3 regions of the Paenibacillus sp. MMO-58 genome follow, and region 2 is predicted to be linked to each of the others. Evidence: riboswitches for the same ligand, from Rfam matches in the RefSeq annotation. Region 2 holds a riboswitch; each other region holds the start of a gene.
What was found. A riboswitch is a leader RNA that binds a small molecule or an ion and turns the genes downstream of it on or off. The one in region 2 is predicted to bind cyclic di-AMP.
Positions count from the first base shown of each region.

Region 1: it holds a riboswitch for cyclic di-AMP, as region 2 does, so the genes downstream of both, WFJ73_RS16015 (TrkH family potassium uptake protein) here and WFJ73_RS31525 (C40 family peptidase) in region 2, are expected to answer to the same signal.
Region 3: it holds a riboswitch for cyclic di-AMP, as region 2 does, so the genes downstream of both, WFJ73_RS13665 (KamA family radical SAM protein) here and WFJ73_RS31525 (C40 family peptidase) in region 2, are expected to answer to the same signal.

Region 1 is NZ_JBBCVY010000005.1:553-3,828, reverse strand. It holds gene WFJ73_RS16020 (potassium channel family protein) at 1-248, opposite strand, end outside; gene WFJ73_RS16015 (TrkH family potassium uptake protein) at 266-1,606, opposite strand; cyclic di-AMP (ydaO/yuaA leader) riboswitch at 1,678-1,839, opposite strand; gene WFJ73_RS16010 (CPBP family intramembrane glutamic endopeptidase) at 2,090-3,276, shown strand, end outside.
Region 2 is NZ_JBBCVY010000020.1:25,824-29,099, forward strand. It holds gene WFJ73_RS31515 (GNAT family N-acetyltransferase) at 1-150, opposite strand, end outside; gene WFJ73_RS31520 (MFS transporter) at 259-1,476, shown strand; gene WFJ73_RS31525 (C40 family peptidase) at 1,591-2,058, opposite strand; cyclic di-AMP (ydaO/yuaA leader) riboswitch at 2,064-2,220, opposite strand; gene WFJ73_RS31530 (hypothetical protein) at 2,531-3,276, opposite strand, start outside.
Region 3 is NZ_JBBCVY010000004.1:3,794-7,069, reverse strand. It holds gene WFJ73_RS13670 (alpha/beta hydrolase) at 1-246, opposite strand, end outside; gene WFJ73_RS13665 (KamA family radical SAM protein) at 314-1,321, opposite strand; cyclic di-AMP (ydaO/yuaA leader) riboswitch at 1,504-1,642, opposite strand; gene WFJ73_RS13660 (hypothetical protein) at 1,740-2,090, opposite strand; gene thiD (bifunctional hydroxymethylpyrimidine kinase/phosphomethylpyrimidine kinase) at 2,157-2,984, opposite strand; gene thiO (glycine oxidase ThiO) at 3,008-3,276, opposite strand, start outside.

The sequences.
Region 1 (3,276 bases), on a different contig from region 2:
ATGCTGGCCTGAATGTCATCGCCAATCGCCACGACTCCGCAGTCAAAATTACGAACGCCAAGTGATCGCAGCGTCTCTTCGTCCGTGCAATCCGCCGACACCGTATAGGTCAGCACATTGCTCATCTCCTGAACGGCTTCCTCATCCCGGTCGATTCCCAGCACCTCGTAGCCCAGCTTAATGAGTTCTCTTCCAAGACTGGAGCCGAACCTCCCCAAGCCTACGATCACAAATTGATTGTTCTTCATTCTTGCTCTCTATTCCCCTATCCAATCGTAATTTTGCCTTCCGGGTACCGGTACAGCTCTTTCTCTGTTTTTGGTCCAAGCGCGTAAGCAAGCGTCAGAGGACCAAGCCGGCCGGCGAACATCGTTAACGCAATGACTATTTTGCCGAAAAACGTCAGCTCGGGCGTAATGCCCGTCGTAAGGCCAACAGTGCCAAACGCCGACGTTGTTTCGAATAAAATTTTCAGGAACTGCTGGTCTTCCGTTGTGGACAGCAGCATCGTTACAAATATAACCAGCGTGAGCGACAGCATCGTAATCGTTAGCGCCTTGAAGATCCGGTCCTTTCCAAGCCTGTAATGGAAAAGAACGATATCTTCCCTCCCGCGGATCATCGCGATAACCGCCCCGACCATCGTGGTAAAGGTTGTTGTCTTGATTCCTCCGCCTGTAGAGCCCGGCGAAGCGCCTATAAACATCAGAATAACGGTGAAAAAGACGGTAGCCTGCCGAAGCTGGGTATAATCCAGCGTATTGGCCCCTGCTGTTCTTGGCGTAACGGACTGGAAGAAGGAAGCCAGAATCTTTTCGCCCCAATTGAGTGATCCCATCGTATTGCTGTTCGAAAACTCGAAAATAAAGATAACAAGGGCACCAACGGCAATCAGGATGCCGGTTGTCGAGAGGACAACCTTGCTGTGCAGCGAGAGCCGTTTGTTTTTCCGGTACTCCAGCAAATCCGCCATTACAATAAAGCCTAATCCGCCAAAAATAATGAGCAGCATCGACACGATATTAACGAGCGGGTCGCCTACATACATCGTTAAGCTGCGGAAATGGCCGAAGATATCAAAGCCTGCGTTGTTAAAGAAGGAGATAGAATGGAAAACACCGTACCAAACCGCTCGCCCCAACGGCATATCAAACGCAAACCGAACGGCGAACAGAATAGCGCCAACCAGCTCAATCGTTAAAGAGTAGAAAATAACCCTTCGAATTAACCGGACGATCCCTTCCATACTCGTCTGATTCATGGCTTCCTGCAAAATGAGCCGTTCCTTAAGCGAAATCCTCTTGCGCAGCACCAACGCAATCAGCGTGGCCATTGTCATAAAGCCTAATCCGCCAATTTGAATAAGCGAGAGGATGATAATTTTGCCAAAGGTAGAGAAGTATGTACCCGTATCGACAACAACAAGGCCGGTCACGCAGGTCGCAGAGGTTGCCGTAAACAACGCATCGATAAAGGGCAGGCGCGAGCCATCGCTTGAGGCGAAGGGCATCGACAGCAGCACGGCTCCAATCACGATAATCATGGCAAAACCAAAGACAAGAATCCTTGGCGGCGACCATTTCAGAATATTGAGATAGTTGGACATTCTTGTCTCCTTTTAATGGATCTTTCAACATTTGGGCATAAAAAAAAGCACGGGAACTCCCATGCTAGATGAGTCCTGTTCCACACAGCCTACGAGGTTAGCTGACGGATTCGGGCCTGGAAAGGCAGCCCTATTCAAGCGGAATGCTCGAAATTCACCCCATGCTGTCGGATTGCTCCGGACAGCGGTTTGGTTCCCCCGTTTTCAAAAACGAAACTCGGCTGATACGATTCGATTAATATGACGTTTACGATTATACGCCTAAACGACGGAAACGATCAAAATGAACTTAAGCGATAATTAAGCGGAATTCGCTCAAAAACGGGCAATGCTATAAAGCAAAGGGTTACTTACTGGCTGCAAGTCCTTATTTCATCGCTTTCCGTTGCCATACTCCACTTTCGCCTGCATTGGATAAATCAGGTTAATAGTGGTATTGTTACTGTAGCGAAGCATCGTCTGAATTCGAAATGGAGGTTTTGTATGATCCCTTCCATCGCTCCTCATGATTGGAAAAGATTCCTGTGGGCTGCTGTCGCAGGCGCAATTATTTTCATCTTTACCCAGTTCGGCCCTGCAGCCGGGGACCAGCTGTTCTCAAGCTCAACACCTGAAGTTATTGCAAAAAGCGAAGCCGAGTCAACCGCTAAGAAGTTCGTTCAGGAACATTTCGGCAAAACAGCCGTAGCCGCCCATACGATTTATCAGACCGACAGTCTGGCAAACGGTTATTTCTCCAAGGAAGAGCTGCTAGGAAAGTTCGAAGATAAATATGACGCCAAGTTCCCGACCGATACGTTCCAGGTCAATCTGGATCTGGAGGACGGGACAAAAGCTTATGTCTACGTACATATGACTAACGGCAGTATTACAGGCTGGCATTGGCTTGGCGGTCAATCTGCCGGCAATGCTCAATCGGTTCAAACGTCAGCGAAGGCTTTTGCCGAAACGAAAGGGTTCCGGTCGGAAGAATTGGACAGCATATACATCAATGACCAAGGAGACGCTGTGCTGCATCCTACCGGTTATACGCTTGGAGACGCTTCTCTTGAGCTGATTATAGGAGTAGGCCTTGTTGATGATAAAGCAGTGATCACCAGATACAAGCCAGCTTTCCAAGCACCGGCCGATTACGTCTCTTACGTGGAAGGCCAGAAAAAGACGGGCAGCGCGCTGTCTGTTGTCAGCCTGGCGTACATGTGCTTCATCTCCCTGGTTTTATCGCTTATTTACGCGATTTTGTACAGAGGGCACACGACCTTTAAACGCGGGATATTTATCAGCCTGGTGTTTATCGTATTCTACATTTATAACAATCTCAATGTTCTCGACGGTATCATGGCAACCTTTGGCGAGCAGAGCCGGTCGGATGCCGAGATGAAAGCTACCGTCATGATTACCGTCGTGCTGCTGATTCCGGTTGGTCTTGCCGTTTATTTCGCCTTAGTCGCCGGTGACGGGATGTGGCGCTCGCAAAAACGTCCCTTATGGCCGGGATTCCGCGAGCGAGGCTATGGCGAGCATGTCTGGCGCAGCGTTGGCCTTTCCTATCTCTTTGCAGCTATTATCCTTGGGGCGCAAGCGATCATTATGGTCGCCATGAAGTTCCTTGCAGGATCCTGGGCAACCAGCGATGCTACGCAGTCGCCTTACAATACGGATATGCTGTG
Region 2 (3,276 bases):
CATCGTATCCCAAGCCGGCCAATGATAAAGATCGTAGGGCGGTTCGTATTGCCACCCGCAGATTTGCCGGGCATGATCGATTTCCAGCGGCTGGATAGTCATATCCTCCAGAGATGGTTTATAATGTACCTCATCAGTAAAATTAGTCATGGATCTTCCCTCATTAATAAGAATCTATATAAGTTTCTTTCCATTATAACATTTCGGTAATCGACTTCATGAGGATTTGGCGAAGGACAACGAAGGAGAACTTTTACGATGCGGAAATTAATAGCGCTTGGCTGTTTGTCTTATCTCGTAATTGGATTAGCTCATGTTGTGGGCGGGTCGGTAATGGAGCAGATGCTCGATAAATACGGTTTGTCTTATGACGACGGCGGGCAATGGATGATGAATCAGTTCTTTGGTTTTTTGGTGGGCGTATTGCTGTCCCCGTTTATTACGTCCAAGCTGGGCAAAAGAGGGGGAGTGCTTCTCTCGCTTGGTCTCCTGACGCTTGGCGAAGCGGCTTACAGCCTTACTCCCGACTCCTGGGGGCTGATGCTGTTTATCGCCTTGTTTGCCGGGTTTGGATTTGGTATGACGGAATCCGTCATTGGAGCCATGGTCATTGATCTGGCGGAAGAGAACGGCAAGGCTAATGCGATGACCAAGCTGGAGACGTTCTTTGGAATCGGGGCCTTCCTGATGCCAACGATGGCCAGCATATTGATCCGATACGATGTATGGCAATTATCATTCCCGATCCTATCGGCACTTGCTGGCATTACCTTTATCTTATGGATGACGATATCGTTTGGGCCAATCGATGACAAGATCGGTTTTCATGCCAGAGGGAAGAAGGCTGCGGCGGAGCGGGAAGCTGGCGAACCGCGTCCAAAAGGATGGTTCGGGTATAAGAGAGCCTCGATTCCGTTCCTGCTGCTGTCGGCGTTATTTTTCGTCATTTATGTTGGCGTGGAAATGAGCTTCTCCAATTATCTGCCTTCCATTATGATCGAACGCTCCGGCATGTCCGAAGCGAATGCCCCTTCCTCGCTTAGTCTGTTCTGGGGCACGATGATCCTTGGGCGTCTGTTCGCCGGACGGCTGGCGGATCGTGTCGGATACATCCGCTATCTGTTTGTTGCGATTGCCGGGGCCTGCGTCGTTATTCTTGCGATGGGAGCCGTTGGGCAGTTAAGCGGCATGATGGTTCTTGTCGGACTAAGCGGATTGTTCTTCTCCGGCGTGTTCGGGATTGCTCTCGTATTCGCGAACGGACTAATTCCGGGGATGACGGAGCGGACAACCAGTCTGCTTGTCGCTTGCGGAGGCGTAGGCGGGGCGATCTTCCCGAAATTAACGGGATGGATGATGGACAACTATGGTGCGGACCGTACAGTCTGGATTCTAGGAGCTTTTCTTATTGCGATGTTTGTCGTATTGCTTGCGATGCTGGCGCTCGGCCGGAAGCAGCAGACGGCAGTTGCCTAAACAGAATAGCGGGAAACAATAAAGCCGCATGCGGTTTGTCCGGTGGGACAAGCTGCATGCGGCTTTATTGCAGGAATCCTGCCAATCCGTCCCGATGGAAACGGCTGCTGGATTCTATTGTTCGTCGGCATATTTATCAAAAGTGCTAGGGTCCATGACACGTCGAGCAGTCACATACCGGTTGACATAATAAGAGTCACTAAGGCTGCTAATCGTAACGCCCTTGCTGGACGATGCATGAGCAAACTTGCCATCCCCTACATAAATGCCGACATGAGATACACCACGACCGTTCGTGTTGAAGAACACGAGATCTCCGGCCACTAGATCGCTTTTTGCGATCTTCTTACCTGTTTCAGATTGCGAAGTGGAAGTACGAGGAAGATCGATGCCCATTTTGTCGAAAACATAAGAAGTAAATCCGGAGCAGTCGAATCCTTTCGTGGATGTTCCACCTGCAACGTACGGCGTGCCAATCAAGTTGCTGACAATGCCGTCCATTTTGGAGTCTGCGAAAACGCTTCCAGCCTGAAAAGCTAGCATTAGCGCAAGTCCAAGGAGTAGTGCTGTAACCTTTTTCAAAGCGGTAAAGCTCCTTCCAATGCCGACGAGGTTAGCTGTGGGGTTCGGTTGAAGGATCCCTATGACTTCTCGGGCGCCGATAGAATCATTCGGACGTCGAAGTCAATTCACCCAGGGGTGGTTCCCCCGTTTCCAGTACAAGGAATTAGGCAGTTTGTTTTATGTACTTGGTAACTATTCGGTAATTTTCGTTTATCTCCTCCTCTATGCGGCAATTTCTAATAATTCTCATGCAACCTTTTGACTAATGAAAGCGGAAAAGCTTGTATCCTGCGGTTAGTAGTCTTCATGTAGGGCGCGCAGACTAGCAGAGAAGCACTATAAAGATTTACTAACTCTTTACTATGTGGTTTTGCTAGCCGATATGTTGGTTTATTTGGAGAATGGCGGACGAGCGATCCCGAAAAAACGCGAAAAACCCGCGCTGTGACTAGGTCGCAGGGCGGGCTGCTTCTATAATTATGAGAAAATTTTAAACTTCCTTTGATCTTAAAATGTCGTATTGGGAGGCTAGAGTCCATACTTTCATTAGGGTACGGACAAGATGATAGCCTTGGTGGACAAGAAGGGCGATAAAGCCGGCCCATACGAGGGAGAAGCCGCTGACAAACAATCCGATTCCCGAGCCGATCGCCCACATGAGAAGCGATAATCCGGCAAAAGGCAGAAGATGCTTAACGGCTGTGCCAAGGGATTGGAAAATACCGCCGGTTTTGCCGCTTGTCGCCCCAAGCTGCATGGCTAGGAACAGTAGATGGAGCAGGATGCCCCATAACAGCCAGCCTCCAGCAGCGGGAAGAGTCTGCTGCAGCAAGGCTCCAATCGAGCGGCTGTGAAGGAGGGCTTCAAGTCCCTTGGGCAGCAGCCACCATGCAGGAGCGAGAGCAAGAATCGTTTCGATCCAGTAGAGCAGGGTAACCGGCTTCCATGCCCGGCGGATACCTTGCAGGAACTGCGTTCCTCCTGCATCGGTCGCATGCTGCAGGGAGTAGAGCAGTCCCGCGTTAAATAACGGAGAGAGCAGCATTCTTGCGGCGAATAAGCCGCCAAGCAGCCACAGGTATGGAGTGAGCAAATCCGTCTTCATAATCTGGAACTGCGCTTCGCTCAAAAATAGCTGGACGGCTGCTTTGGACGGGGAATGATCCGGGAACCGGCGCAGCAGAGGAGCTACGACTGAATCGATAAACCGGTAAAGGAAGAACCCCCATAGCAGCT
Region 3 (3,276 bases), on a different contig from region 2:
ATTACGGTTCGGAAATCCCATGGAATCCCGAATAAGCTGCAGCTGCTCGGCTGGCGACGGAGGCTGGGCTGGGGCAGCCTTTTGTTCCCCGGCCCATTTCCTAATAATCTGAAGCTCGTAAGGATCCAGATAACCGGCCCTCGTCTCTTCCGGATTAACCTTCACAATAACCTGCGTATCGTTCAAGTTTACTTCTTCCTGCTGAGACTGCAGGGCGTTCACAATTTCCTGGCTGTATACTCTCATTGACAGAAGCCTCCCGGGATGCGAAATGGTATCCCTTCTTACTTCTCCTTGAGCTTGCGAACATCCTTTATTTGTTCTTGGCAGGCTGACCGGAAGGCAGATAGACCATATGATCGTCATGCTCCGACAGATCCTCCAGCCACGATGCTTCTGGAGGACAATCCAGCATGATAAAACGGCCTTTTCCTTCTTCTTGATAGTGATGATATTTCACGTAGGCTTTGCCGCCTTCTATATCCAACAATTCAACCTTGCCATAATCATGGGCCATCAAAAGCCTGATCCGCTTTCCAAGCTCCGCGGTTAGTTCTTTTGCTTGCTGAACGATAGAAAACTGCGTTTGAAGGGACAGACTAGACTCGGGATATGAAGGATTAGGACGGTTAATAATAAAGGAATATGGCGAAACCCCAGCCTGGGACAGCTGATCAATCAGCTTGCCTAATAGAAGAGGGTCATTATTAACGCCCTTGACAATAGGGGTTTGATTAAGAACGACAACTCCCGCCTGGTGAAGGGCATTAAATGCTTTCTTCGCTTCGGACGTTAGTTCTCTCGGATGGTTAATCGTAGTCATCAAATAGATCCGCTTCTCCGGACTCGAGAACCGGCTTAACATCTCTAATAGTTCATGGTCCTCATAAATTCGCATTGGATTATGAACCGGCATTCTGGAATCCAGCCTAATCGTGCCGATATGCTCGATATCCCGCAGCTGCTCGATAATTCTAGTCAGCTTGGCAATACCTAACATCAGGCTATCTCCCGTCAACACAACCTTATGAATCTCATTATGTTCTGCGATGTAAGCAATTCCTTCTGCTGCATGGGATACGGGGAGAAGAACCATCGATTGATAAATGTGCTTACAGCCGGCAGCTTCCCAAGTGAACTCCTGGATCACGTGAGGGGCTTCGCCCGCCGCAATCAGATGCTTGCGGATCGGATCCTTCGGATCATCCCAGTCAATCAGATTTAAGTAATAATCATTGACGCGAAAATGCTTCTTAAGCCGTTCTCTTTCCGCCTCCGACAGACCTGCCGATCTACCGTTATCGGCCATTGGTTGTACCATTTCGCATCCCTCCAAAAGGTTATTAAAAGCATCACCTATGCCGGGAAGTCCATCCCACCTCCACGAAAAATGAAAAAAAAGACCCCCGCAGCACAGAGCATGAACATGGTCTGCGTGCATTTTGGGCCTTTAAAACAGAAAAAGACCCAGCAAGGGTCTATCGTTTGCAATGTTATTCGCAAAAGACCCATCTCAAAGCTGACGAGGTTAGCTGACGGACTCGGGATAGATGGTTCCCTACAGCCGATAACCGGCTGATTCGCCCCAAAAGATTGGTTTCCCCGCTTCTCGGCAACGCCGAGAACTAAGCTTATTATAATTATCTCACAATTCTTAATATTGTCAACAATTAATCAATAATAATCCCCGCCCAATTTCCCAAGGGATGGTTGGACGGGGTTACGTTAACTCTCTGCGGTTACTTCTTATCCACTTGAAGAAGAAATAAGTGCTTAACCGAAAATGTATCCTTGATGGTATCTTCGGATATAACATTCAGCTTGATGAGACCGGCGATTTTGGAGGTATCGGGCTTCGAAAGCAACCGCCATACATCGGGATCGGGAAGAGCAGCATACAGCTTGCTCTCATCAAATTCCTTGCGCTCCTGAGAAACAATCTTCACCTTGTAGCTGCCTACCTCCAGTTCGGAGAGGTCCAGCTCGGCGCAATGCTGTATAATTTCACCGCGCAGCTCGGATAATTCCTGCTCGATTTCCTTCTGCTTTTGCTTAAGCTGATAATAACGCTTGACTTTGTTATCCTCCACCACATTCACGCTCCTCTTAATCAAATGTATGATCAGAGGTGTGAAATTAGGACTAGATCTTGTCCACTATCTGGCAACTAGCCCTCTCTTGCGGTATGCCCAATGATTCGTTGGGCCATGTCCGCTGCCGACGATAATGCCGTCTTCAATGGCGGCTTGTATATAGGCTTTTGCCTGGCGAACGGCTTCCTCGATTTCAAGCCCTTGAGCGAGGCCTGCAGTGAGCGCAGCCGAATACGTACAACCGGTGCCATGGGTGCGGGCCGTTTCGATCCGTCTGCCTGCCAGCTCGCTATAACAACTGCCGTCGAAGAGCAAATCCACCGCTTCAGCTCCTGCTTCATGCCCGCCCTTGATCAGGACATAACGGGCGCCGAGGCTGGACAGCTTTTTCGCCGCTTCGAGCTTGTCGGCCTTGTTGCGAACGGCCATCCCGGTCAGATGCTCGGCCTCCGGAATGTTTGGCGTAATAATCATCGTGAGCGGCAGCAGCTTGCGGCTTAAAGCCCGGACGGCTTCTACCTGCAGGAGCGACGCGCCGCCTTTGGCGATCATAACCGGGTCTACCACAACCTTCTTCCAGCCGAAGAAAGCAATCGCCTCGGCTACTTCCTCAATAATCTCGGCACTAAACAACATGCCGGTCTTCAAAGCATCAACGCCGATATCGCTGCCGACGGAGTGAATCTGCGCCTTTACCGCTTCCTTGGCGAGCGGGTATACGCCTTGCACGCCAAGCGTATTTTGCGCTGTAATCGCCGTTAAGGCCGACATCCCGTAAGCGCCAAGCTCCTGGAATGTTTTCAAATCCGCCTGAATGCCTGCTCCGCCGCCGCTGTCCGAGCCGGCAATCGTCAAAGCCCGGGCTACATTGCCGTTTATGTATTCCGCCATTTTTATTTCACCCCGTTTATCGTTTAGTAGGAAAACCGTTCCGGCGCAAACGCCGGCAGCCTGCTGCCGTTATCGATATAATCGGCCACAACCTGTGCCGTTACCGGGCTGAGAAGAATGCCGTTGCGGTAATGGCCCGCCGCCATAAGGACGCGGCCGCCCGATTCCTGCAGCGGTCCAAGCAAAGGGAAACCGTCCTGCGTGGATGGCCGGAGGCCTGCCCAGCGGTGGAACGGCTCCCGCCCCTCCAGAAACGGAAACGCCTGCTTGTTCCATTTGCGCAGCCGCTCGA